One region of the Burkholderia plantarii genome, then DNA from elsewhere that is predicted to be linked to it. Evidence: predicted binding sites of a transcription regulator. Region 1 holds the regulator's gene; each other region holds the start of a gene.
What was found. Region 1 encodes FliA, which starts transcription of late flagellar genes. Its sites were predicted from a motif close to CTAAAGTTTNNNNNNNNNNNGCCGNTA; they were not measured.
Positions count from the first base shown of each region.

Region 1 (8,011 bases):
ACGATCTGGCGCAACCACGACGAAATGCTCGGCCTGCTCAAGCTGCCGCTGCACGAGGCGCTGGCCGACACCATGCATCTGGTGGCCGTGTGCTGCGGCATGACGGTGGCGGGCATGCTGGTGGTGGCCGCCATGGACGTGCCGTACCAGATCTGGCAGTACAACAAGAAGCTGCGCATGACGAAGGAAGAAGTGAAGCGCGAGCATCGCGAGAGCGAGGGCGATCCGCACGTGAAGGGCCGGATTCGCCAGCAGCAGCGCGCGATGGCGCGCCGCCGGATGATGACCAACGTGCCGAAGGCCGACGTGGTGGTCACCAATCCGACCCACTTCGCGGTCGCGCTGCGCTATACCGACGGCGAGATGCGCGCCCCGAAGGTGATCGCCAAGGGCGTGAATCTGGTGGCCGCGCGGATCCGCGAGCTGGCCGAGGAGCACCGCGTGCCGATCCTCGAGGCGCCGCCGCTCGCGCGCGCCCTCTATCACAACGTGGACCTCGAGCGCGAGATCCCGGGCTCGCTTTATTCGGCCGTCGCCGAGGTGCTGGCGTGGGTCTACCAGCTCAAGCGCTTCCGCAGCGAGGGCGGGGCGTTCCCGGCCGAGCCGGTCGATCTGGACGTGCCGCCCGAGCTCGACAAGGGCGCCGAGGTCGACGGCGAGGAAGAACTGCGGGAAGCCGCCGAGGTGCTCGGCCAGCGCGCGGCGGGCCGCGACGCACGTAACGAAGGAGGTGCCGCATGAGCACGCCGTCCGGACTCTCCAGCAAGCTCGCGGGTCGCTTCGACGCCGCCAACCTGCGCGCGCTGGCCGGGCCGATCCTGATCTGCATGATCCTCGGCATGATGATCCTGCCGCTGCCGCCGATGCTGCTGGATCTGCTGTTCACGTTCAACATCGCGCTGTCGGTGATGGTGCTGCTGGTCAGCATGTACACCACGAAGCCGCTCGACTTCGCGGCGTTCCCGAGCGTGCTGCTGTTCTCCACGCTGCTGCGGCTGTCGCTGAACGTGGCCTCCACGCGCGTGGTGCTGCTCGAGGGCCACACCGGCCCCGACGCGGCCGGCCAGGTGATCGAGGCGTTCGGCCACTTCCTGGTGGGCGGCAACTTCGCGGTCGGCATCGTCGTGTTCATCATCCTGATGATCATCAACTTCATGGTGATCACCAAGGGCGCGGGGCGGATCGCCGAGGTGTCGGCGCGCTTCACGCTCGACGCGATGCCCGGCAAGCAGATGGCGATCGACGCCGACCTCAACGCCGGCCTCATCAACGAGGAGCAGGCGCGCAAGCGGCGCGTGTCGGTGGCGCAGGAAGCCGAGTTCTACGGCTCGATGGACGGTGCCTCGAAGTTCGTGCGCGGCGACGCGATCGCGGGCCTCATCATCATGGCGATCAACGTGATCGGCGGGTTGATCGTCGGCATCGTCCAGCACGACATGAGCTTCGCCGCGGCCGGCAAGAACTACACGCTGCTGACGATCGGCGACGGCCTGGTCGCGCAGATCCCGTCGCTGGTGATCTCGACCGCGGCCGGCGTGATCGTCTCGCGGGTGGCCACCGAGGAGGACATCGGCACGCAGATCACGGGCCAGCTGTTCACCAACCCGCGCGTGCTGACCATCACCGGCACCATCATCGTGATGATGGGCCTGATCCCGAACATGCCTCACTTCGCGTTCCTGCTGCTCGGCGGCAGCGCGATCTGGCTGGCGCGCACCATGCGCCGCCGCGAGGCCACCCGTCGCGCGATGGGCGCGGTCACCGAGATCGCCCCGCCCGCCGCGCTGCCGGCCGACAGCCACGAAGCGACCTGGGAAGACGTCACGCTGATCGATCCGCTCGGGCTCGAGGTCGGCTACCGGCTGATCCCGCTGGTCGAGTCGAGCGGCGACGGCGAACTGCTCAAGCGGATCAAGAGCATCCGCAAGAAGTTCGCGCAGGAAATCGGCTTCCTGCCGCCGGTGATCCATATCCGCGACAACCTCGAACTGCGCCCGAACGGCTACCGGATCGCGCTCAAGGGCGTGGAAGTCGGCACCGGCGACGCCTATCCGGGCCAGTGGCTCGCGATCAATCCGGGCCAGGTCACGGCCGCGCTGCCCGGCGCGCAGACGCGCGATCCGGCGTTCGGCCTGCCGGCGGTCTGGATCGACGTCTCGCAGCGCGAGCAGGCGCAGGTGTACGGCTACACGGTGGTGGACGCCAGCACCGTGGTGGCGACCCACCTGAACCACCTGGTGGTGCAGCACGCCGCCGAGCTGCTCGGCCGTCAGGAAGTGCAGGCGCTGCTGGAGCGCACCGGCCGCGATGCGCCGTCGCTGATCGAGGACCTGGTGCCGAAGACGGTGTCGCTGACCACGCTGCAGCGCGTGCTGCAGAACCTGCTCGAGGAAGGCGTGCCGATCCGCGACATGCGCACCATCATCGAGGCGGTCTCCGAGCAGGCCGGCCGCATCACCGATCCCTACGACCTGACCGCCGCCGTGCGTCTGGCGCTGGGCCGCGCGATTACCCAGCAGTGGTATCCGGGCGCGGGCGAGATGCAGGTGATGGGTCTGGATTCGAATCTCGAGCGCGTGCTGTCGCAGGCGCTCGCCACTGGCGCGAACCCGGGCCTCGAGCCCGGACTCGCGCAGACGCTGCTGATGGGCACGCAGGAAGCGATGCTGCGGCAGCAGAACATGGGGCTGCCGCCCGTGCTGCTGGTGCAGCATGCGCTGCGCGCGATGCTCGCGCGCTTCCTGCGCCGCAGCCTGCCGCAATTGAAGGTGCTGTCTTACGCCGAAGTGCCGGAGACACGCACGATCAAAGTCACGAACGTCATCGGGGGTAACGCTTGAACATCCGCAAATTCACCGGCCCAACGAGCCGCGACGCGCTGCGTCTGGTGCGCGAGGCGCTCGGCGGCGATGCCGTCGTGCTGTCGAACCGCACGCTCGACGACGGCTCGGTCGAGATCGTCGCCCTCGCGGACGCCGAGCTCGCCGCGCTGGCGCCGAAGGCGCCCGTTGCCGCCGCCGGCAGCATGCGCGCGTTACCGCCCGCGACCCGTCCGGCGAGCGCCGTGACCGGCATGCCGCGCGCCGCCGCGCCGAACAATCCGTATGCCTCGGGTGGTCTGCCCGACGTGTTCTCGTCGGTGTTCGGCGCGAGCGCCGAGCCGGGCGCGCCCGACGCCAACGACGACGAACTGCTCGACGACGGCGAGCTGCCGGCCGCCACCGTCGCCGCCGCGCCCGCGCAGGACCAACCGGCCGCGCCGTCGGCCCCCGCGCCGTGGCTCGTCGAGCACGCGCGACGCCTGACGCGCCAGCACGAGGCGCTGGTCTCGCCGGCGCCGCGCAGCGAGGCGTTCCCGGCCGCCGCGAGCCCGATCGCGCCGGCCGCCCCGCTGGCCGCGCGCGGCGACAGCGAGCCGCCCGAGTGGGCGCGCGACATCGTGCGCAACGTGGCCGCGCGCCAGTCCGCCGAGGCGGGCGTCGCGCGCGCCGCCGCCGCCACGGCCGCGGCGCCGAAGCTGGCCGAACGTGCCGGCGTGTCCGCCACGCTGGCCGACGAGGTCAACGCGCGCATCGAGCGCATCGTCAACGAGACGGTGATGCACGAGCTGAGCGCGATGCGCGGCATGATGGAAGAGCAGTTCGCCGGCCTGATGTGGAACGACCGCCAGCGCCGCACGCCGCTGCACGGCGCGCTGACCAAGCGGCTGTTCGCGGCCGGCTTCTCGGCGCAGCTGGTGCGCACGGTGGTCGACAACCTGCCGGCCGACGTCTCGGCGGGCAGCTTCGACGGCGCCTGCGACTGGGCCGAATCGGTGCTGGCCGGCAACCTGCCGGTGCTCGACAGCGAGGACGCGCTGATGGAGCGCGGCGGCGTGTTCGCGCTGATGGGCCCGACCGGCGTCGGCAAGACCACCACCACGGCGAAGCTGGCCGCGCGCTGCGTGATGCGCTTCGGCGCCAGCAAGGTCGCGCTGCTGACCACCGACAGCTACCGGATCGGCGGCCACGAGCAGCTGCGCATCTTCGGCCGGATCCTCGGCGTGCCGGTGCATGCCGTGAAGGACGGCGGCGACCTGCAGCTGGCGCTCTCCGAGCTGCGCAACAAGCACATCGTGCTGATCGACACGATCGGCATGAGCCAGCGCGACCGCACCGTCTCCGACCAGATCGCGATGCTGCAGGGCGCCGACGCGCGCGTGCAGCGCCTGCTGCTGCTCGCGGCCACCAGCCATGGCGATACGCTCAACGAGGTGGTGCAGGCCTATCGCGGCTCCGATCAGCCCGACCTGGCCGGTTGCATCCTGACCAAGCTCGACGAGGCCACCAACCTCGGCGGCGTGCTCGACACCGTGATCCGCTACCAGCTGCCGGTGCATTACGTGTCGACCGGCCAGAAGGTGCCGGAGAACCTTTACGTGGCGACGCGCAAGTTCCTGCTGAAGAGCGCGTTCTGTGTACCGCGAGACGGCTCGCCGTTCGTGCCGCTCGAAGACGATCTGCCCGGCATGCTGTCGGCCCTGGCTGGCGGCCGTCCGGGTTCCGGACATCACGAGGTCTACTTTGGATAAACGAATCACCGATCAGGCTGAAGGACTGCGGCGGTTGCTGGCCGGCCGCGCGACCCGGATCGTCGCGGTGACGGGCGGCCCCACCGGGGTCGGCTGCACCTCGGCCGTCGTCAACCTGGCCGCCGCGCTCGCCGCGCTCGGCAAGGACGTGCTCGTCGTCGACGAGCGCAACGACGCCGATTCGGCCGCCGCGACGCTCGGCAGCGCGTGGCTGCGTACCGGCAACACGGTGCGCCACGAAGCCGGTTTCTCCCTTTGCGTCGCCGCCGATCTCGCGCGCGACGGCTACGACGATGAACGCCTCGCCGCCTATCTGGAAGGCGCCGCGGACATCGTGCTCGTCGACGCCCAGCGCGACGCGAACGGCGCGCTCTCCGCTCTTGCGCGTGCCGCTCACGACGTGCTGATCGTGACGCGCGTAGCCGGCTCCGCGATCACGGAGGCCTATGCCTGCATGAAGCGGCTCCATTACGCGCACGCGCTCGCGCAGTTCCGCGTGCTGGTCAACCACGTGCAGAGCGAGTCCGACGCGCGCGCCGCCTACGAGAACCTGGCGGGCGTGGCCGGCCGCTACCTGACGGTGGCGCTGGCCGAGGGCGGCTACGTGAGCGCCGATCCGCTGGTGCCGCGCGCGCGCGAACTCGTGCATACCGTGGTCGATGCGTTCCCGTCGTCGGCCGCCGCGCGCGACTACCGGCAGATCGCGTCGGACCTGCTGTACTGGCCGATGCGTCCGACGAATCCCGCCGGACGGGCCTTTGCCGGACATCCGGCAGTCGAACGGGGCGCGGCGCACGCCGTTTGACCCAAGGCACTCAGGAGGGAGCCGATGTACAACGCTCAAGGAAAGCTGTCCACGTCCGCGATGGGCGAGGCCGGGATGGGGCAGGCCGAAGTGCTCGCGAAATACGCGCCGCTGGTGCGCCGGCTCGGCCTGCAACTCGTCGCGAAGATGCCCGCGAGCGTCGATCTCGACGACCTGATCCAGGCCGGCATGATCGGCCTGCTCGACGCGGCGAGCCGCTACAAGGAAGATCAGGGCGCGCAGTTCGAGACCTACGCGACGCAGCGCATCCGCGGCGCGATGCTCGACGAACTGCGCAGCAACGACTGGCTGCCGCGCAGCCTGCGCAAGACCTCGCGCGAGGTCGAGCAGGCCATCCATCAGGTCGAGCAGCGGCTGGGGCGTTCGGCCAACGAGAGCGAGATCGCCACCCACCTGGAAATGCCGCTCACCGACTTCCAGTCGATGCTGCAGGACCTGCACGGCAGCCAGCTGATCTATTACGAGGATTTCGACCGCTCGGCCGACGACGAGCCGTTCCTCGACCGCTACCGCGTCGACCACTCGGATCCGCTGTCCGCGCTGCTCGACGAGCACCTGCGCGCGGCGCTGGTCGAGGCGATCGACCGCCTGCCCGAGCGCGAGAAGCTGCTGATGTCGCTCTACTACGAGCGCGGCCTGAACCTGCGCGAGATCGGCGCCGTGCTCGAAGTCAGCGAGTCGCGCGTGTGCCAGCTCCACAGCCAGGCCGTGGCGCGCCTGCGCGCGCGGCTGCGCGAACAGGCCTGGGTGGGCGCCGAACACTGAGGGCCGCGCGCGGCGCGCGCCGGAAATTCGGCTCCGCTCCTTAATCGGCACGCACCAGCAGGCTTGCGCCCGCATCGCGCGCGGGAATTCTTCCCGACACTTTGCTACAATCCGAGCTCGTTTCCGAGGAGCGTTGCGACGGGCACCGGCCCGCCAGGCTCGGAAATCTTCACCAGGCGGTGGCCCGGCAGGCAGCGCGAATCGCACGATTCGCCGCGCCGGTCCGGCTTCCCGCTTTCTGAACGGCGCTCACGTCACCAATCTTTGATTAGAAAGGAGGGCGTGATGAACGCCGTTATCGACCCGAAAGCTTCGCAGGACTACATCGTCGCCGACCTCGCGCTGGCCGCATGGGGCCGCAAGGAACTGACCATCGCCGAGACCGAGATGCCCGGCCTGATGCAGATCCGCGACGAATACAAGGCATCGCAGCCGCTCAAGGGCGCGCGCATCGCCGGCTCGCTGCACATGACGATCCAGACCGGCGTGCTGATCGAGACGCTGAAGGCGCTCGGCGCGGACGTGCGCTGGGCCTCGTGCAACATCTTCTCGACGCAGGATCACGCGGCCGCCGCGATCGTCGAGGCCGGCACGCCGGTGTTCGCGTTCAAGGGCGAGTCGCTCGACGAGTACTGGGAGTACTCGCACCGCATCTTCGAATGGCCGAACGGCGAATTCGCCAACATGATCCTCGACGACGGCGGCGACGCGACGCTGCTGCTGATCCTGGGCTCGAAGGCCGAGAAGGACCGCTCGGTGATCGCCAAGCCGACCAACGAGGAAGAAGTCGCGCTGTACAAGTCGATCGCCGCGCACCTCGACGCCGACGGCGAGTGGTACTCGAAGCGCCTCGCCCACATCAAGGGCGTGACCGAAGAAACCACCACCGGCGTGCATCGCCTGTACCAGATGGAAAAGGACGGCCGCCTGCCGTTCCCGGCGTTCAACGTCAACGACTCGGTCACCAAGTCGAAGTTCGACAACCTGTACGGCTGCCGCGAGTCGCTCGTCGACGGCATCAAGCGCGCGACCGATGTGATGATCGCGGGCAAGATCGCGGTCGTGGCCGGCTACGGCGACGTGGGCAAGGGCTGCGCGCAGTCGCTGCGCGGCCTCGGCGCGACCGTGTGGGTCACCGAAATCGATCCGATCTGCGCGCTGCAGGCGGCGATGGAAGGCTACCGCGTCGTGACGATGGAGTACGCGGCCGACAAGGCCGACATCTTCGTGACGGCCACCGGCAATTTCCACGTGATCGGCCATGACCACATGAAGGCGATGCGCCACAACGCGATCGTCTGCAACATCGGTCACTTCGACTCGGAAATCGACATCGCGTCGACGCGCCAGTACCAGTGGGAAAACATCAAGCCGCAGGTCGACCACATCATCTTCCCGGACGGCAAGCGCGTGATCCTGCTGGCCGAAGGCCGCCTCGTGAACCTCGGCTGCGCGACCGGCCATCCGTCGTTCGTGATGTCGAACTCGTTCGCGAACCAGACGCTCGCGCAGATCGAGCTGTTCGTGCGCGGCGAGCAGTACGAGAACAAGGTGTACGTGCTGCCGAAGCACCTCGACGAGAAGGTCGCGCGCCTGCACCTGGCACGCATCGGCGCGAACCTGACGGTGCTGTCGCCGGAGCAGGCGTCGTACATCGGCGTGTCGCAGGACGGTCCGTTCAAGCCGAACCACTACCGTTACTGATCCCGCGCCCGGCGCCGCGCGCCGGACCGGACGTGTCGCGCGCCGCGCCCTGCCGGCGCGGCCGCGCCACGCATCGCGCCGGCCGCCCCGCGCGGCCCGCCCCGGGCCGCTCGTGCGGCCCGGCCTGTTTTCTTGCACAGGAGCCA
Region 1 is NZ_CP007212.1:209,277-217,287, forward strand. It holds gene flhB (flagellar biosynthesis protein FlhB) at 1-741, shown strand, start outside; gene flhA (flagellar biosynthesis protein FlhA) at 738-2,840, shown strand; gene flhF (flagellar biosynthesis GTPase FlhF) at 2,837-4,570, shown strand; gene bpln_RS00870 (MinD/ParA family ATP-binding protein) at 4,563-5,375, shown strand; gene bpln_RS00875 (RNA polymerase sigma factor FliA) at 5,400-6,161, shown strand; S-adenosyl-L-homocysteine riboswitch at 6,281-6,350, shown strand; gene ahcY (adenosylhomocysteinase) at 6,447-7,865, shown strand.

Region 2 (8,011 bases), 320 kb from region 1:
CGTCGAAATCGCCGAGATCGAAACCCGAGGACGACGCGCGCGGCTTCGCGTCGGCGCTGGCGCGCTGCGCGGCGGCGGCCTGCCCGTAGGCGGCGGCCGCCGCGCGCGTGGCCGCCGTGTCGAACGCGTCCGGCGCGATCTCGACCGACCGGATCGACAGCCCGCCCAGTTCGAGCCCCGAGGCCAGCAGCCGCTGTCGCAGCGCGTCGCCCTGCGCGTTGAGCTTCGCGGCGCCCGCTTCGTTGGCGCGCAGCCGCGCGACCACCTGCGAGCCGGTCAGCACCAGTTCCGCATCGACCGTGCCGAGCGTCGGCAGCGCCAGCACCAGGCGGGTGCGCCATGCGATCGGCGCCTCGGCCGGGGCGCCCTGGCCGCCGTCCGGCTCGACGCTCCAGTCGAGCCGCGCGCCCGGCCAGGCCTCGCCGGCCCAGCGGAACTGCTCCGTGGCGAGCAGATCGAGCTGCTGGCGCACCAGCGGCAGCGTTGCCGGATGCACGGTGGCCATCGCCGCGGCGGTGTTCGTCGATGCGTCGGCGCCGTTCTGGCCCGGCGCCATGCCGTCGGGCTGGCCCGCGGTGGCGGCGAACAGCCGGCCGGCGGCCTCGTCGGCCGCGAACGACGCATAGGCGTGCGCGCCGCTCGCGCCGAACTGGCCCGGCGCCGCCTGTCGCGCGTCCTGCGCCGGCGCCTGGCCGGGCGCGCCGGAGGCCGGCGCGGCGGGCCGATTGCCGTCGCCGGACGCGGGCGTGCCGGCGCCGCGCGTCAGCTGCGTCTGCGGCTCCTGCGCGAGATCGGCGGTGGTGCGCTGGCCCGAAAGCCATTGCGAGAGATGGGATTCGTAGAACAGGCCGCTGCTGGAGACGGCGCGCGAGAGCGCCGCGGCCAGCGCGGCGACGCTCGCCTCGGTGACGCCCGGCAGCACCGGCGCGGCGCCGGAGGCCGCGGCGGTCGAACCGGCCGAGGCAGAGGCGGACGTGCCCGGGGCGGACGTATCCGAGGCAGGGTTGCCGGCCGCGCCGGATGCCGTCGCGGCCGAGCCGGCCGGCATCCCCGTCTGAGGAGCACCCGTCTGAGGGGCCCCCGGGGGCGGCGTGGCGCCGCCGGAAGCGGCGAAAGCGGCAGCCGCAGCCGCAGCCGCGTCGGCGGCGGCCTGCGCGGCCGGATCGAGCACGGGCGGCCCGGCCAGCAGCGGCAGGCTGCCGATCACCACCGGCGTGGCGTCGCCGCCATAACGGGAAATCGCGTCGAGCGTCAGCGCGACGCTCGACAGGTCGGTCTGCACGGAAGCCGCGGGCGGGCTCGGCGGGGTAGGCGGCAGCGGCGCCTGGGCGGCGCCGCGGGTGGCGCCCGTCGAGACGCCGACCTGGGTGGCCGCCGCGCCGGCCGACACGCCGCCCTCGAGCAGGCTGTCGATCCGGCTGGCGAGCATGGCGGCGGTAACGGCGTCGATCCCGGTCATCGTGATTCCCCGCGCGGCGCGCGGCCGGCATCTATCGGTGTGGCGGCCGCCGTCTGCGCGGCGAACGCGTATCCATCCAACGCAACGCGCGGCCACCGACCGGGCGGCGCGCCGATCACGGCCCTCGCCAACCCCATGCCGCCCGTTGCGCCCCCCATCGCCGGCTTCGTGGCCGGCGGCACCGCTCGCCGGCGCGGGCGCGCGGCGAACCGCCCGGCCACGCTGCCGGCCCTGCCATCCCGTCGAATCCGCCCGCGCCCGCACCGCGGCGCGGCAGTGCCGGCGCATCCGTGTTCAGCGACGCGCCTGGTAGATATCCTTCAGCATCCGCGTCGAGCGGCCCGCCTCGAACAGCGCCGACAGCCGCGCGACTTCCGGGCTCGCGAGATCGCGGATCGCCGCGTCGTCGGCGAGGATCCGGCGGATCAGCGAATATTTGTGCCCGCGCTCGGCGGGGTCCAGCAAGACGCCTTCCTCGGCGGCCTTCAGGCCGTCGACGAGCGTCTGGTACTCGGCCTGCAGCCCGTCGACCGCCGGCCAGTCGGCGCCGCGCGCGGCCGCGAGCATCCGGCGGGATACGTCCGCGATCGCCTCGTAGCGAGCGAGATAGGCTGCCTTGCGATTCATCGAGTCACTTCCGGCTGGGCTTGTGGCGTCATCATCCGGGCGACTTCGGGGCCAATGCCGGCCCAGGCTTCCTCGAGCGTCGCGAGCAGGCCGTCCACTTCCAGCAGGATCGCGTCGTTGGCGCTCACGTTCGCCTCCAGCAGGCGGCGCAGCATGTACGAATACAGCGCGTTGAGGCGCTCGGCGATCTCGCCGCCGGCCTTCACGTCGAGCGACTGCTGCAGGCCGCTCTCGATGATACGCATCGACTTGCTGATCGACTCGCCGCGCGCCGCCACGTTGCCCGAGGCCAGGTGCAGACGAGCGTGGACGATCGCCTTGCGCGCGCCTTCGTACAGCATCGCGATCAGCCGGTGCGGGGACGCGCCCATCACCCCTGTCTCGACGCCGACGCGCGCGTAGGCACTGGCTCCAGCGTGTCCTGGGGAAAACATGGTGGCCCTCCTGTAGTGCGTTCGTGTCTATGCGGGAAGCCCGTCGCGACGGCATGCATCGCGCGGGCTATTACCGGCGTTATCGGTAAGGACGGGGAAAGCTTTAGCGCGTCGACGGCGCGGGGGGTGCGCCGTTTGGGGGTCAGACCGACATCTGCATGATGTCGTTGTACGCGCTGACGAGCTTGTTGCGCACCTGCAGGCCGAACTGGAGGCCGATATTGGCCTTTTGTCCGTCGATCATGACATCGTTCAGCGACACGTTCGGCGCGCCGAGTTCGAACGCCTTGGCCTCGCCGGCGGCGGTGGCCTGGGCCTCGCTGATCCGGTCGAGCGACGATTTCAGCGCGCCCGCGAAGCTGCTCGCGGTGGCCGCGCCGTTGCCGGCCAGCGCGGCGCCGGACGTGCTGCCTGCGGCCTGGGCCGCCATCGCCTGCATTTGTTGCAGCGCCGAAGCAATACCGTTGACGGGCGCAGTCATGGGGTCTCCGCAGAAGGATTCGGGAAAAACACGGGAAAAGGAGCCGGCGTCGGCCGGGAAATCGGTCCGGCCCTCGAACCACCTTGCCATGCCAGCACCGGCTCGGTGCTGGCGCGCGCGCGGCGGCGACGAAATGCCGGATTGCGACCAAGCATAGCAAGCGCCCGGCACGCGAAGCGGGTGAAGTACGGGGAAAACTCGGCTCTGTTCCCCCGATCGCCACTGGACGCCGACCGGATAATCGGATCGTGTCATTGTCCGTCCGCTCGTCGAGCGGCAGCCCGCTGTGGAGAACCCCGACGCATGGATTCGCAGGCCAACTCGCTGATCAACCCAGACGCGCGCAACGCCGTCGCCGGCACGTCGCCGAACGCGACCGCCGCGGCCGGCACGTTGCCGGGCGCCGGCGCGGGCGGCGCGGACTTCGGCATGGGCGGTTTCGCCGAACGCTTCTCCGGGTTGCCCGGTCTGTCGCGGATGCGTACCAACCCGAAACTGCCGTTCGTCATCATCACCGCGCTGGCGATCGCCGCGATCGTCGCCCTGGTGCTCTGGAGCCGCGCGCCCGACTACAAGGTGCTGTACAGCAACCTGTCGGACCGCGACGGCGGCGCGATCATTACCGCACTGCAGCAAGCCAACATTCCCTATCAGTTCGCCGACGCCGGCGGCGCGATCCTGGTGCCGGCCAGCCAGGTCCACGAAACCCGCCTGAAGCTGGCCGCGATGGGCCTGCCCAAGGGCGGCTCGGTCGGCTTCGAGCTGATGGACAACCAGAAGTTCGGCATCAGCCAGTTCGCCGAGCAGGTCAACTACCAGCGCGCGCTCGAGGGCGAGCTGGAACGCACCATCGCCTCGATCAACGCGGTGCGCAGCGCGCGCGTGCATCTGGCGATCCCGAAGCCGTCGGTGTTCGTGCGCGACCGCGAGGCGCCGAGCGCGTCGGTGTTCATCGATCTCTACCCGGGCCGCGTGCTCGACGACGGCCAGGTGCTCGCGATCACGCGCATGGTGGCCTCGGGCGTGCCCGACATGCCGGCCAAGAACGTCACGATCGTCGACCAGGACGGCAACCTGCTGAGCCAGCAGCCGTCGTCGTCGGGGCTCGACGCGAACCAGCTCAAGTACGTGCAGCAGGTCGAGCGCAACACGCAGAAGCGCATCGACGCGATCCTCGCGCCGATGTTCGGCGCCGGCAACACGCGCTCGCAGGTCAGCGCCGACATCGACTTCACGAAAAGCGAGCAGACCTCGGAGAGCTACGCGCCGAACGGCACCCAGCAGCAGGCGGCGATCCGCAGCCAGCAGACCTCGTCGTCCACCGAGAACGCGCAGAGCGGCGCGGGCGGCGTGCCCGGCGCGTTGTCGAACACGCCGCCGCAGCCGGCCTCGGCGCCGATCACGGGCGCGAGCGGCGCGGCCGGCACGCCGCCCACGCCGATCAGCGACCGCAAGGACTCGACCACCAACTACGAGCTCGACAAGACGGTGCGCCACACCGAGGCGCCGACGGGCGGCATCAAGCGGCTGTCGGTGGCCGTGGTGGTCAACGACCTGCCGGTGGTGGACGCCAAGGGCCACGTGACGATGCAGCCGCTCACGGCCGACAAGCTCAAGCAGGTCGAGCAGCTCGTGAAGGACGCGATGGGCTACGACGAGAAGCGCGGCGACTCGGTGAACGTGGTCAACAGCGTGTTCACCACCACCGCCGATCCGCTCGCCAACCTGCCGTGGTGGCGCCAGCCCGACATGATCGCGCTGGCCAAGGACGCCGCGAAGTGGCTCGGCATCGCCGTGGCGGCCGCCGCGCTGTACTTCATGTTCGTGCGCCCGGCCATGCGCCGCGCGTTCCCGCCGCCGGAGCCGGTGGTCGCGAGCCCGGCGCTGGCCGCGCTGGGCGGCCCCGACGAGCCCGCGCTCGACGGCCTGCCGGCGCCCGACTCGGTGGTTGCCGAGGACTCGCCCGAGGCGGCGCTGCTGGCGTTCGAGGCCGACAAGCACCGCTATGAACGCAACCTAGACTACGCGAAGATGATCGCTCGGCAGGATCCGAAGATCGTCGCGACGGTCGTCAAGAACTGGGTGTCCGATGAGCGCTGAAGGCCTGATCAAGAGCGCGCTGCTGCTGATGTCGATCGGCGAGGAAGAAGCGGCGCAGGTGTTCAAGTTCCTGGGCCCGCGCGAGGTCCAGAAGATCGGCGTGACGATGGCCACGCTGAAGAACGTCACGCGCGATCAGCTCGACGACGTGCTCAAGGAGTTCGTCTCGGAGGCCGAGAAGCACTCGGCGCTCTCGCTCGATTCCGGCGAGTACATCCGCTCGGTGCTGACCAAGGCGCTCGGCGAGGACCGCGCCGGCGTGATCATCGACCGGATCCTGCAGGGCAGCGACACCAGCGGCATCGAGGGCCTCAAGTGGATGGACTCGGCCGCGGTCGCCGAGCTGATCAAGAACGAGCATCCGCAGATCATCGCCACCATCCTCGTGCATCTGGACCGCGATCAGGCCTCCGAGATCGCATCCTGCTTCACCGAGCGGCTGCGCAACGACGTGCTGCTGCGGATCGCCACGCTCGACGGCATCCAGCCGGCCGCGCTGCGCGAACTCGACGAGGTGCTGACCTCGCTGCTGTCGGGCAGCGACAACCTCAAGCGCAGCCCGATGGGCGGCATCCGCACCGCGGCCGAAATCCTGAACTTCATGACCAGCACGCACGAGGAATCGGTGCTCGAGAACGTGCGCGTCTACGACGCCGACCTGGCCCAGAAGATCATCGACGAGATGTTCGTGTTCGAGAACCTGCTCGACCTCGAGGATCGCGCGATCCAGCTGGTGCTGAAGGAAGTCGAGTCGGAAACGCTGATCGTCGCGCTGAAGGGCGCGCAGCCGCCGCTGCGCCAGAAGTTCCTGTCGAACATGTCGCAACGCGCGGCCGAACTGCTGGCCGAGGATCTCGACTCGCGCGGCCCGGTGCGCGTCTCCGAAGTCGAGCAGCAGCAGCGCAAGATCCTGCAGATCGTGCGCACGCTGGCCGAGCAGGGCCAGGTCGTGATCGGCGGCAAGGCGGAAGATGCGTATGTCTGAACGCGCGCGCGCCGGTGCCGCCACGCTCACCGCGTACCAGCGGTGGGAGATGGCATCGTTCGATCCGAAACCGCCGCCGCCCGTCGAGGACAACGGCGAGGCGGCCGCGGCCGCGCTCGCGCTCGAATTGCAGCGCGTGCGCGACGCCGCGCATGCAGAAGGCATGGCGAGCGGCCATGCCGAAGGGCTCGCGATCGGCCAGCGTGCCGGCTACGAAACCGGCTACGCCGAGGGCATGGAGATCGGCCGCGCCGAGATGCGCGCCGAGGCCGTCAAGCTCGCCACGCTGGCCGCCTCGTTCAGCGAGGCGCTGCTCGGCGCGCGCGACGGCCTGGCCGACGAACTCGCCCAGCTCGCGCTCGACATCGCGCAGCAGGTGGTGCGGCAGCACGTGCAGCTCGACCCCGGCACGGTGCTGGCCGCCGCGCGCGAGACGCTGGCCGCCGAGCCCGCGCTCGCCGGCGCGCCGCAGCTGGTGGTGAGCCCCGCCGACCTGCCCGTCATCGAAGCCTATCTACAGGAAGAACTCGACGCGCTCGGCTGGAGCGTGCGCACCGATCCGGCCGTCGAGCGCGGCGGCTGCCGCGCCCAGGCCGCCTCCGGCGAGATCGACGCGACGCTGCCCACGCGCTGGGAGCGCGTGGCCGCCGCGCTCGGCCACACGAGCGAATGGTGAGCCGGCCATGACCGCCCCCGCTGCTGCCCCGGCGTCCGCCTCCAACGCCCGTCCCGTTCCGGCCGCCGCCGCGATCGCCGCCAATCCGCACATCGCCCACTGGCGCGGCCAGCTCGGCGCGCTGCGCGAACGCGGCGCGCTGGCGCTGCCGCTGCGCCCCTGCGGGCGCCTGACGCGCGCCGCGGGCCTGGTGCTGGAAGCCACCGGGCTGCGTCTCGCGGTCGGCTCGGAATGCATCATCGAGCTGCCGCCCGGCAGCACGCTGCCGGTGGCCGAGGCCGAAGTGGTCGGCTTCGCCGGCGACCGCCTGTTCCTGATGCCGACCACCGAAGTCGCCGGCGTGCTGCCCGGCGCGCGCGTCTGGCCGCTCGAACGCGCGCCGATCGCCGACCCGATGACGGGCGCCAAGCGCCTGCCGGTGGGCTGGCAGATGCTGGGCCGCGTGGTCGATGCCTCGGGCCGCCCGCTCGACCGGCTCGGCCCGCTCGGCTCGGAGATCGACGCGCCGCTGTCCGCGCCCACCATCAATCCGCTCGAACGCGAGCCGATCCACCACGTGCTCGACGTCGGCGTGCGCGCCATCAACGCGCTGCTGACGGTCGGCCGCGGCCAGCGCATGGGCCTGTTCGCGGGCTCGGGCGTCGGCAAGTCGGTGCTGCTCGGCACCATGGCGCGCTACACCAGCGCCGAGGTGATCGTGATCGGCCTGATCGGCGAGCGCGGCCGCGAAGTGAAGGAATTCATCGAGCAGATCCTCGGCGAGGACGGGCTCGCGCGCTCGGTGGTGGTGGCCGCGCCGGCCGACGTCTCACCGCTCTTGCGGATGCAGGGCGCGGCCTACGCGACCTCGCTGGCCGAATATTTCCGCGACCAGGGCAAGCACGTGCTGCTGCTGATGGATTCGCTCACGCGCTATGCGATGGCACAGCGCGAGATCGCGCTGGCGATTGGCGAGCCGCCCGCCACTAAGGGCTATCCGCCGTCGGTGTTCGCCAAGCTGCCGGCGCTCGTCGAGCGCACCGGCAACGGCCCCGAGGGCGGCGGCTCGATCACCGCGTTCTACACGGTGCTGACCGAGGGCGACGACCAGCAGGATCCGATCGCCGATTCGGCGCGCGCGATCCTCGACGGCCACATCGTGCTGTCGCGCCAGCTCGCCGAGGCCGGCCACTATCCGGCGATCGACATCGAGCAGTCGATCAGCCGCGCGATGACCGCGCTGATCGACGATCGCCATCTCGATCGCGTG
Region 2 is NZ_CP007212.1:4,033,100-4,041,110, forward strand. It holds gene fliK (flagellar hook-length control protein FliK) at 1-1,459, opposite strand, end outside; gene bpln_RS17330 (flagellar protein FliT) at 1,754-2,086, opposite strand; gene fliS (flagellar export chaperone FliS) at 2,083-2,520, opposite strand; gene fliE (flagellar hook-basal body complex protein FliE) at 2,663-3,001, opposite strand; gene fliF (flagellar basal-body MS-ring/collar protein FliF) at 3,305-5,101, shown strand; gene fliG (flagellar motor switch protein FliG) at 5,091-6,086, shown strand; gene fliH (flagellar assembly protein FliH) at 6,079-6,762, shown strand; gene fliI (flagellar protein export ATPase FliI) at 6,770-8,011, shown strand, end outside.
Region 2: fliS (flagellar export chaperone FliS) is a predicted target of FliA. The motif match lies at 2,601-2,627, and genes of this name have one in related genera.

Region 3 (8,011 bases), 360 kb from region 1:
GCAGGTCAACCAGCTCGCGGCCGGGCGCATCGCCGCCGGCGCGATCATCGAGCGCTCGGTGCCGAACGCGCTCGCGCAGATGAACGGCATGCTGCAGCTGCAGCTCAACGACATGGACTACGGCACCGCCGAGCGCATCGTCACCGCCGTGAATTCGAACTTCGGGCCGGGCATCGCCACCGCGCTGGACGGCCGCACCATCCAGCTGACCGCGCCGGCCGATCCGGCCCAGCAGGTCGCGTTCATGGCACGCCTGCAGAACCTCGAGGTGAACCCGGACCGCGCCGCGGCCAAGGTGATCCTCAACGCGCGCACCGGTTCGATCGTGATGAACCAGATGGTGACGCTGCAGAACTGCGCGGTCGCGCACGGCAACCTGTCCGTCGTCGTCAACACGCAGCCCGTCGTTTCGCAGCCCGGGCCGTTCTCGAACGGCCAGACCGTGGTCGCGCAGCAGTCGCAGATCCAGCTCAAGCAGGACAACGGCGCGCTGCGCTACGTCAACGCCGGCGCGAACCTCGCCGACGTCGTCAAGGCGCTGAACTCGCTCGGCGCCACACCGGCCGACCTGATGTCGATCCTGCAGGCGATGAAAGCCGCGGGCGCGCTGCGGGCCGACCTGGAGATCATCTGATGGCCAATCTTCCGAATTCCACCGACCTCGCCGCCGGCACCGACCTCACGCAGCGCTTCGCGCTCGATGTGCAGGGCTTCGACCAGCTGCGCCGGCAGGCCGACGCCTCGCCCGAGAAGGGCGCGAAACAGGTCGCCACGCAGTTCGACGCGATGTTCTCGCAGATGATGCTCAAGAGCATGCGCGACGCGACGCCCCAGGACGGCGTGTTCGATTCGAACACCTCGAAGCTCTACACCTCGATGCTCGACCAGCAGCTCTCGCAGCAGATGGCCTCGCGCGGCATCGGCGTGGCCGACGCGCTGATGAAGCAGCTGATGCGCAACATGAACCCGTCGGGCGGCGCGGCCGGTGCTGGCGGCGCGGCCGGCGCGCTGGGCGCCCTCGGCGGCTCGGGCGGCAACGAAGGCGGCCTCGCCGCGGCCGGCGCGCTGGCCCAGGCGCTCGCCAGTTCGCGCGGCAACGGCCGGCTCGGCGGCGTGGCCGGTTACTCGGCCGCGAGCTCGCTGACGCCGCCCGTCAAGGGCAACGGCACCTCGGCCGCCCAGGACGGCTTCGTCGACAAGGTGGCGGGCGCGGCGCAGGCGGCCAGCGCGGCCACCGGCATCCCGGCGCGCTTCATCGTCGGCCAGGCGGCGCTCGAATCGGGCTGGGGCAAGCGCGAGATCCGCGGCCGCGACGGCAGCTCCAGCTACAACGTGTTCGGCATCAAGGCGACCAAGAACTGGACCGGGCGCACCGTGTCGGCCGTCACGACCGAGTACGTCGGCGGCCAGCCGCGCCGCGTGGTAGCGCAGTTCCGTGCCTACGATTCCTACGAGCACGCGATGACCGACTACGCCACCATGCTCAAGAGCAACCCGCGCTACGCGGGCGTGGTGAATGCCTCGACCACCCCGGAAAGCTTCGCCAACGGCATGCAGCGCGCCGGTTATGCCACCGACCCGCACTACGCGAAGAAGCTGATTTCGATCCTGCGCCAGATCGTCTGACGAGGCGGGAATGGCGGCGCGGGAGCGGACGGAAATGTCGGCGCGAGGCCGGTCAACGGGTAAGGCGACGTTGTTTTTTACCTATTTCCAGGTATCCGGCATTTCGAATTTTCGTTTAGCTGAAGATCTTCGGATCATTTCGATCTACACTTTGCGCTTGACGCACCTGCGCGCCGTTCGGCGCAGCGACGGGCGTCGAGAGACCAGCGGCCCGCGTCCCGCAGGCAGGCCATCAGAGCCCGGAGCAACCGGGCGACAAGCAGACCTAACCGGCAAGCCATGAATAACGAAGCACTGACCGAAGCGTCGGGGGATGACGATTCGCTCCCCGATTACGGCCGTCGCAACCCGCTCGAAATCGGCGTGCAGTTGCGCAATCTCGTCAACCGGGGCGATTTCCTGACGGTCCGTTATTCGGGCGGACAGCTCGTGACGCGCGTGCTCGAGGTCGATGTCGGCGCCGGCACCTTCGTGTTCGACTGGGGCGCGGCGGAGGGGCAGAACGCCAGCCTGCTGGCCGCCCCCTACGGGATCTTCGAGGCGCTGCCCGACGGCGTGCGCGTCGAGTTCACGATCGAGACGCCCGTTGCCACGGATTACGAGGGCCGCCCCGCGTTCCTCGCCAAATTCCCCGACGTCCTCTATTTCGTGCAGCGCCGCGAGTATTTCCGCGTCGATGCCCCGATGCTCGAACCGTATATCGCGCGCGGCAAGCTGCCCGAAGGCGAAAGCTTCACGTTCGAGATCGACAATCTCTCGCTGGGCGGGATCGGGCTGCGCACCGGCGACGAGCGCGCCGCGGCGCTCGAAACGGGCCAGACGCTGGAGCACGTCGAACTGAACCTGGCCGGCCACGGCAAGCTCGCGCTCGACCTGGAACTGGTCTCGCAGCGCAGCATCGAGACGCCGAGCGGCGCGCGCCGCTACTACCTCGGGTTCCGCTTCGTGTCGCTGCCCGGGTCCGCCGAAAACACGCTGCAACGCCTGATCACCCAGCTCGAAGTGAAGCGCCGCCAGCTCGCGCGCGCGTAGTCGCGCACGCGTCTGGCGCGCCGGTCGGCCGCCGCGAATTTTCACGCGCGCGGCCTCAATTTCCACCGGACGCCGCCGTTAAACCGGGTGTCCCTTTCCCGGAGGCCGTCCGCGGCCGGCATCGCATGAGCAACCTTCTGAACATCGGTCTCAGCGGCATCAACGCCGCGCAGTGGGGCATCAACACGACCGGCCAGAACATCAGCAACCAGGCCACGCCCGGTTACTCGGTCGAGCGCGTGGTGTATGCCGAATCCGACGGCCAGTACACCACGAACGGCTTCCTGCCGACCGGCGTCTCCACCGTCACGGTGCAGCGTCAGTACAGCCAGTACCTGTCCGACCAGCTCAACACCGCGAAGACCGCGAGCAGCTCGCTGTCCACCTATTCGCAGCTGGTCGCGACGCTGAACAACTACATCGGCAGCCCGACGGGCGGCGTCGCCTCGGCGATCTCGACGTTCTTCAGCGGGCTGCAGAACGTGAGCTCGAGCGCCGCCTCGCGGCAGACCGCGATCAGCGATGCCGCGACGCTGGCCAACCAGCTGACCTCGGCCGGCGCGGAGTTCGACTCGCTGCGCACCAGCGTGAACACGCAGCTGCAAAGCGCGGTCACGCAGGTCAATTCGCTGACCACCCAGATCGCCCAGCTGAACCAGCAGATCACGGTGGCGAGCCAGGGCGGCCAGCCGCCGAACCAGCTGCTCGACCAGCGCGACCAGGCGGTGGCGACGCTGCAGACCGTCGTCGGCGTGCAGGTGGTGCAGAGCAACGGCAACTACAACGTGCAGATGGCCAACGGCCAGCCGCTGGTGGTGGGCAACACCAGCTACGAGATGTCGACGGTGCCGTCGCCGTCCGATCCGAGCGAGCTGACCATCGGCCTGCGGAACACCGCGGCCGGTTCGGGCGCGGCGGGCCAGGTGCAGGTGCTGTCCGACAGCAACATCACGGGCGGCACGATCGGCGGCCTGCTGCAGTTCCGCAGCCAGACGCTCGACCCGGCCCAGGCGCAGCTCGGCGCGATCGCGGTCAGCTTCGCCTCGCAGGTGAACGCGCAGAACGCGCTCGGCATCGACGCGAACGGCAACGTGGGCGGCAACCTGTTCACGGTGCCCGCGCCGCAGAGCATCGCCAACACCGACAACACCGGCGACGCCACGCTCTCGGCGAGCTTCGCCAACGGCCAGCAGCCGCCGACGAGCGACTACACGCTGTCCTACGACGGCACCAATTACACGCTGAAGGACCGTTACTCGGGCAGCGTGATCGGCACCGCCACCTCGCTGCCCGCCACCATCGGCGGCCTCGACCTGTCGGTCGACGACGCCACCAAGCTGAAACCAGGCGACTCGTTTACGATCGAGCCCTCGCGCAACGCGCTCGACGGCTTCGCATCGGTGGGCACCGCCAACACGATCGCGGCCGCCGCGCCGGTACTCGCCACGCGGGGCACCGGCAACACCGGTTCGGCCACCATCTCGCAGGGCACCGTCACGGCCGGCTACCAGATGCCGTCGAGCACCACCACGCTGACCTACGACGCGGCCTCGAAGTCGCTGTCGGGCTTTCCGGCCGGCACCACGGTCACCATCAACACCACGCCGCCGACCAGCTACCCGATCACCGGCACCACCACCCAGGTGCCCTACGATTCGAGCGCCGGCGCGTCGCTGACCATCACCAGCACCACGCAGCCGCCGCCCTCGGGCGTGATGAACAACGTGTCGGTGCAGATCTCCGGCACGCCCGGCGACGGCGACACGTTCAAGATCGCACCAGGCGGCGCCAGCAACGACAACCGCAACGCGCAGGCGATGTCGAACCTCGTCAGCTCGAAGACGTTCGACGGCGGCTCGACCACGCTGACCACCGCCTACGGTTCCTACGTGAACAACATCGGCAACACCGCCGCGCAGCTTGCCGCGGCGAGCACGGCACAGACCGCGCTCGTCAGCCAGATCACGTCGCAGCAACAGTCGGTGTCGGGCGTGAACCAGGACGAGGAAGCCGTGAACCTGATGCAATACCAGCAGATGTACCAGGCCAACGCCAAGGTGATCCAGACCGCCTCGACGCTGTTCAGCACGCTGCTCGGCATCTTCAACTGAGGACGGAGTCGATCATCATGCGCATCGCGACCTCGCAGTTTTATACGCAGAACATCGAGCTGATGAACAACCAGGAGTCACAGCTCTCGGAACTCTATCAACAGGTGGCGAGCGGCAACACGCTGCTCACCGCCGCCGACGACCCGCTCGGCGCCGCCCAGGCGGTGCAGCTGTCGGCCACCTCGGCCACGCTCGCGCAGTATTCGTCGAACCAGTCGTCGGCGCTGTCCTCGCTGCAGCTCGAGGACAAGACGCTGTCGAGCGTGACGAGCGTGCTGAACTCGGTGATCCCGTCGCTGACGGGCGCCATCAACGGCACGCTGTCGGACAGCGACCGCTCGGCGCTCGCCGCGCAGCTGCAGGGCCAGCGCGACACGCTGCTGCAACTGGCCAATACCACCGACGGCACCGGCAACTACCTGTTCGCGGGCCTGCAGAGCGGCAACCAGCCGTTCACGAACTCGCCGTCCGGCGGCGTTACGTACTCGGGCGACACCGGCCAGCGCACGGTGCAGATCTCCGATTCGGTCAGCGTGTCGATCGGCGACAGCGGCAACAGCGTGTTCACTTCGGTGCCGGCGCTCGGCAGCCTCGCGGTGCCGGCCAGCAACCCGAACAACACGGGCACCGGCACGATCGGCGTGATCACGGGCGGCACGCCGGGCGATCCGACCAACAACCACGCGTTCACGGTCACGTTCGGCGGCACCGCCAGCGCGCCGACCTACACGGTCACCGACAATTCGACCACGCCGCCCACGGTCGGCGCCGCGCAGACCTACACGGCCGGCAGCGCGATCAAGATCGGCAGCCAGAGCATGATCGTCTCGGGCAACCCGGCGCCGGGCGATACCTTCACGCTGACGCCGGCCACCCAGGCCGGCGGCGACATGATCGGCGCGCTCGACGCGGCGATCGCGGCGCTCAAGCAGCCGGTGGGCAGCGGCGCGGCGGCCAGCGCCACGCTCAACAACGCGCTGACCACGGCGCTGACCAAGATGCAGAACGCGGTGGCCAACGTCACCACGGTGCAGGCCTCGGTGGGCGGCCGCGAGCAGGAAGTGCAGTCGATGCAGACCATCACCAGCACCAACTCGCTGCAGATCACCAGCAACCTGACCGACATCACGCAGGCCAACATGCCGGCCGCGATCACCCAGCTGCTGCAGGTGCAGAATTCGCTGACCGCGGCGCAGGAAGCGTTCTCGAAGGTGCAGGGCCTGTCGCTGTTCCAGTTTTTGAACTGACGGGCCGGACGCGGCGCGACCGGGGCGGGCGTCCCGGGCGCGCCGGATTCGTTGCTTCTCCTTTCCTCGCTTCGCCGCTCTTCGCTTCATCACCCGCCTCGCCGCTTTTCCCGCTTTTCCCGCGTTCCTCCGCTTCGCCCTGCCTTCCCCCTGGTCGCCCACCGCTCCGCCTTTCCGCCGTTCCCGCCTGGTTTCGCCGCGTTCCGTCATGTTCCGTCGTGTTCCGTCCCGTCCGGCCGGCTCGCGTCGTCGCGGCCACATCGCGGGCGGCGCCTGGCGTCCCGCGCGGATCCACGCCAGGCCGCCCTGATCCGCGTCACCGCTTGCGGGCCGCCCCGGCTTGTCAGCCGTGTCAGGGCTTCGTACACTCGCGCCTGATTCGCATCCGGCGCGCCGGCATGGGCCGCCGCTGCGTCATCCGTTTCGCCACCCACCACGACAACCCGGAGAGCCCGCGATGGCCGATTCCCATTTCCCGCGCTGGCGCCTCGCCGCGCGCGGCGCCACCAGCGTGGTCGCCCCCGACGAACGGCTGCCGTGGCCGCAGATGGTGGCGATGGGCGTGCAGCACGTGGTCGCGATGTTCGGCTCCACCGTGCTCGCGCCGCTGCTGATGGGCTTCGATCCGAATCTCTGCATCTTCATGTCGGGCATCGGCACGCTGCTGTTCTTCGTGCTGGTGGGCGGGCGCGTGCCGAGCTATCTCGGCTCGAGCTTCGCGTTCATCGGGCTGGTGGTGGCCGTGACGGGCTACGGCGGCAGCGGCGCGAACCCGAACATCCCGGTCGCGCTCGGCGGCATCATCGCCTGCGGCGTGGTGTACGCCGTGATCGGGGCGATCGTGTCGGCGGTCGGCACGCGCTGGATCGAGGCGCTGATGCCGCCGGTGGTGACCGGCGCGATCGTCGCCGTGATCGGCCTGAACCTCGCGCCGATCGCCGTGAAGGGCGTGAGCGGCAGCACCTTCGACAGCGTGATGGCGCTGGTGACGGTGCTCTGCGTGGGCGGCGTGGCGGTGTTCGCGCGCGGCACCGTGCAGCGCCTGCTGATCCTGGTGGGGCTGCTGATCGCCTACGCGATCTACGCGATCGCCACCAACGGGCTCGGCCTCGGCCGGCCGATCGACTTCTCGATCGTGGCCAACGCGCACTGGTTCGGCATCCCGAGCTTCACGGCGCCGGTGTTCGAGCCGCACGCGATGCTGCTGCTCGCGCCGGTGGCGGTGATCCTGGTGGCCGAGAACCTCGGCCACATCAAGGCGGTGAGCGCGATGACGGGCCACAACCTCGACCGCTACGTGGGCCGCGCGTTCATCGGCGACGCGCTCGCCACCATCGTCTCGGGCAGCGCCGGCGGCACCGGCGTGACCACCTACGCCGAGAACATCGGCGTGATGGCCGTCACGCGCATCTACTCGACGCTGGTGTTCGCCTTGGCCGCCCTGATCGCGATCGGGCTCGGCTTCTCGCCGAAGTTCGGCGCGCTGATTCGCACGATTCCGGGGCCGGTGCTGGGCGGCGTGTCGATCGTCGTGTTCGGGCTGATCGCGGTGACGGGCGCGCGGATCTGGGTGGTCAACCGCGTCGATTTCTCCGACAACCGCAACCTGATCGTGGCCGCCGTCACGCTGGTGCTCGGCGCCGGCGACTTCTCGCTGAAGCTCGGCGGCTTCGCGCTCGGCGGGATCGGCACCGCCACGTTCGGCGCGATCCTGCTCTACGCGCTGCTGGGCAGGGAGAAGGAGCCGGGGCCGGTGGTCTGACGGCCGCGCTTCGATCCGGCGCCTTGCGCCAGCACTGCGAGCCGGCCGCTCAGCCGCGCCGCGCCTGCGCGTCGAGCCACGCGCAGAACTGCACGACGAGCGGCGAGGCCTCGCGCGCGGCGATCCACCAGTAGCTGCGCGAGGCGATGCGCGGGCCGTCGAGCGGCAGCACGAGCCGGCCGCCCGCGAGTTCGTCGTCGATCAGCGGCAGCGGGCCGAGCGCCACGCCGAGC
Region 3 is NZ_CP007212.1:3,986,015-3,994,025, reverse strand. It holds gene bpln_RS17135 (flagellar basal body P-ring protein FlgI) at 1-634, shown strand, start outside; gene flgJ (flagellar assembly peptidoglycan hydrolase FlgJ) at 634-1,626, shown strand; gene bpln_RS17125 (flagellar brake protein) at 1,906-2,658, shown strand; gene flgK (flagellar hook-associated protein FlgK) at 2,784-4,769, shown strand; gene flgL (flagellar hook-associated protein FlgL) at 4,787-6,016, shown strand; gene bpln_RS17110 (solute carrier family 23 protein) at 6,474-7,778, shown strand; gene bpln_RS17105 (transcriptional regulator GcvA) at 7,828-8,011, opposite strand, start outside.
Region 3: flgK (flagellar hook-associated protein FlgK) is a predicted target of FliA. The motif match lies at 2,713-2,739, and genes of this name have one in related genera.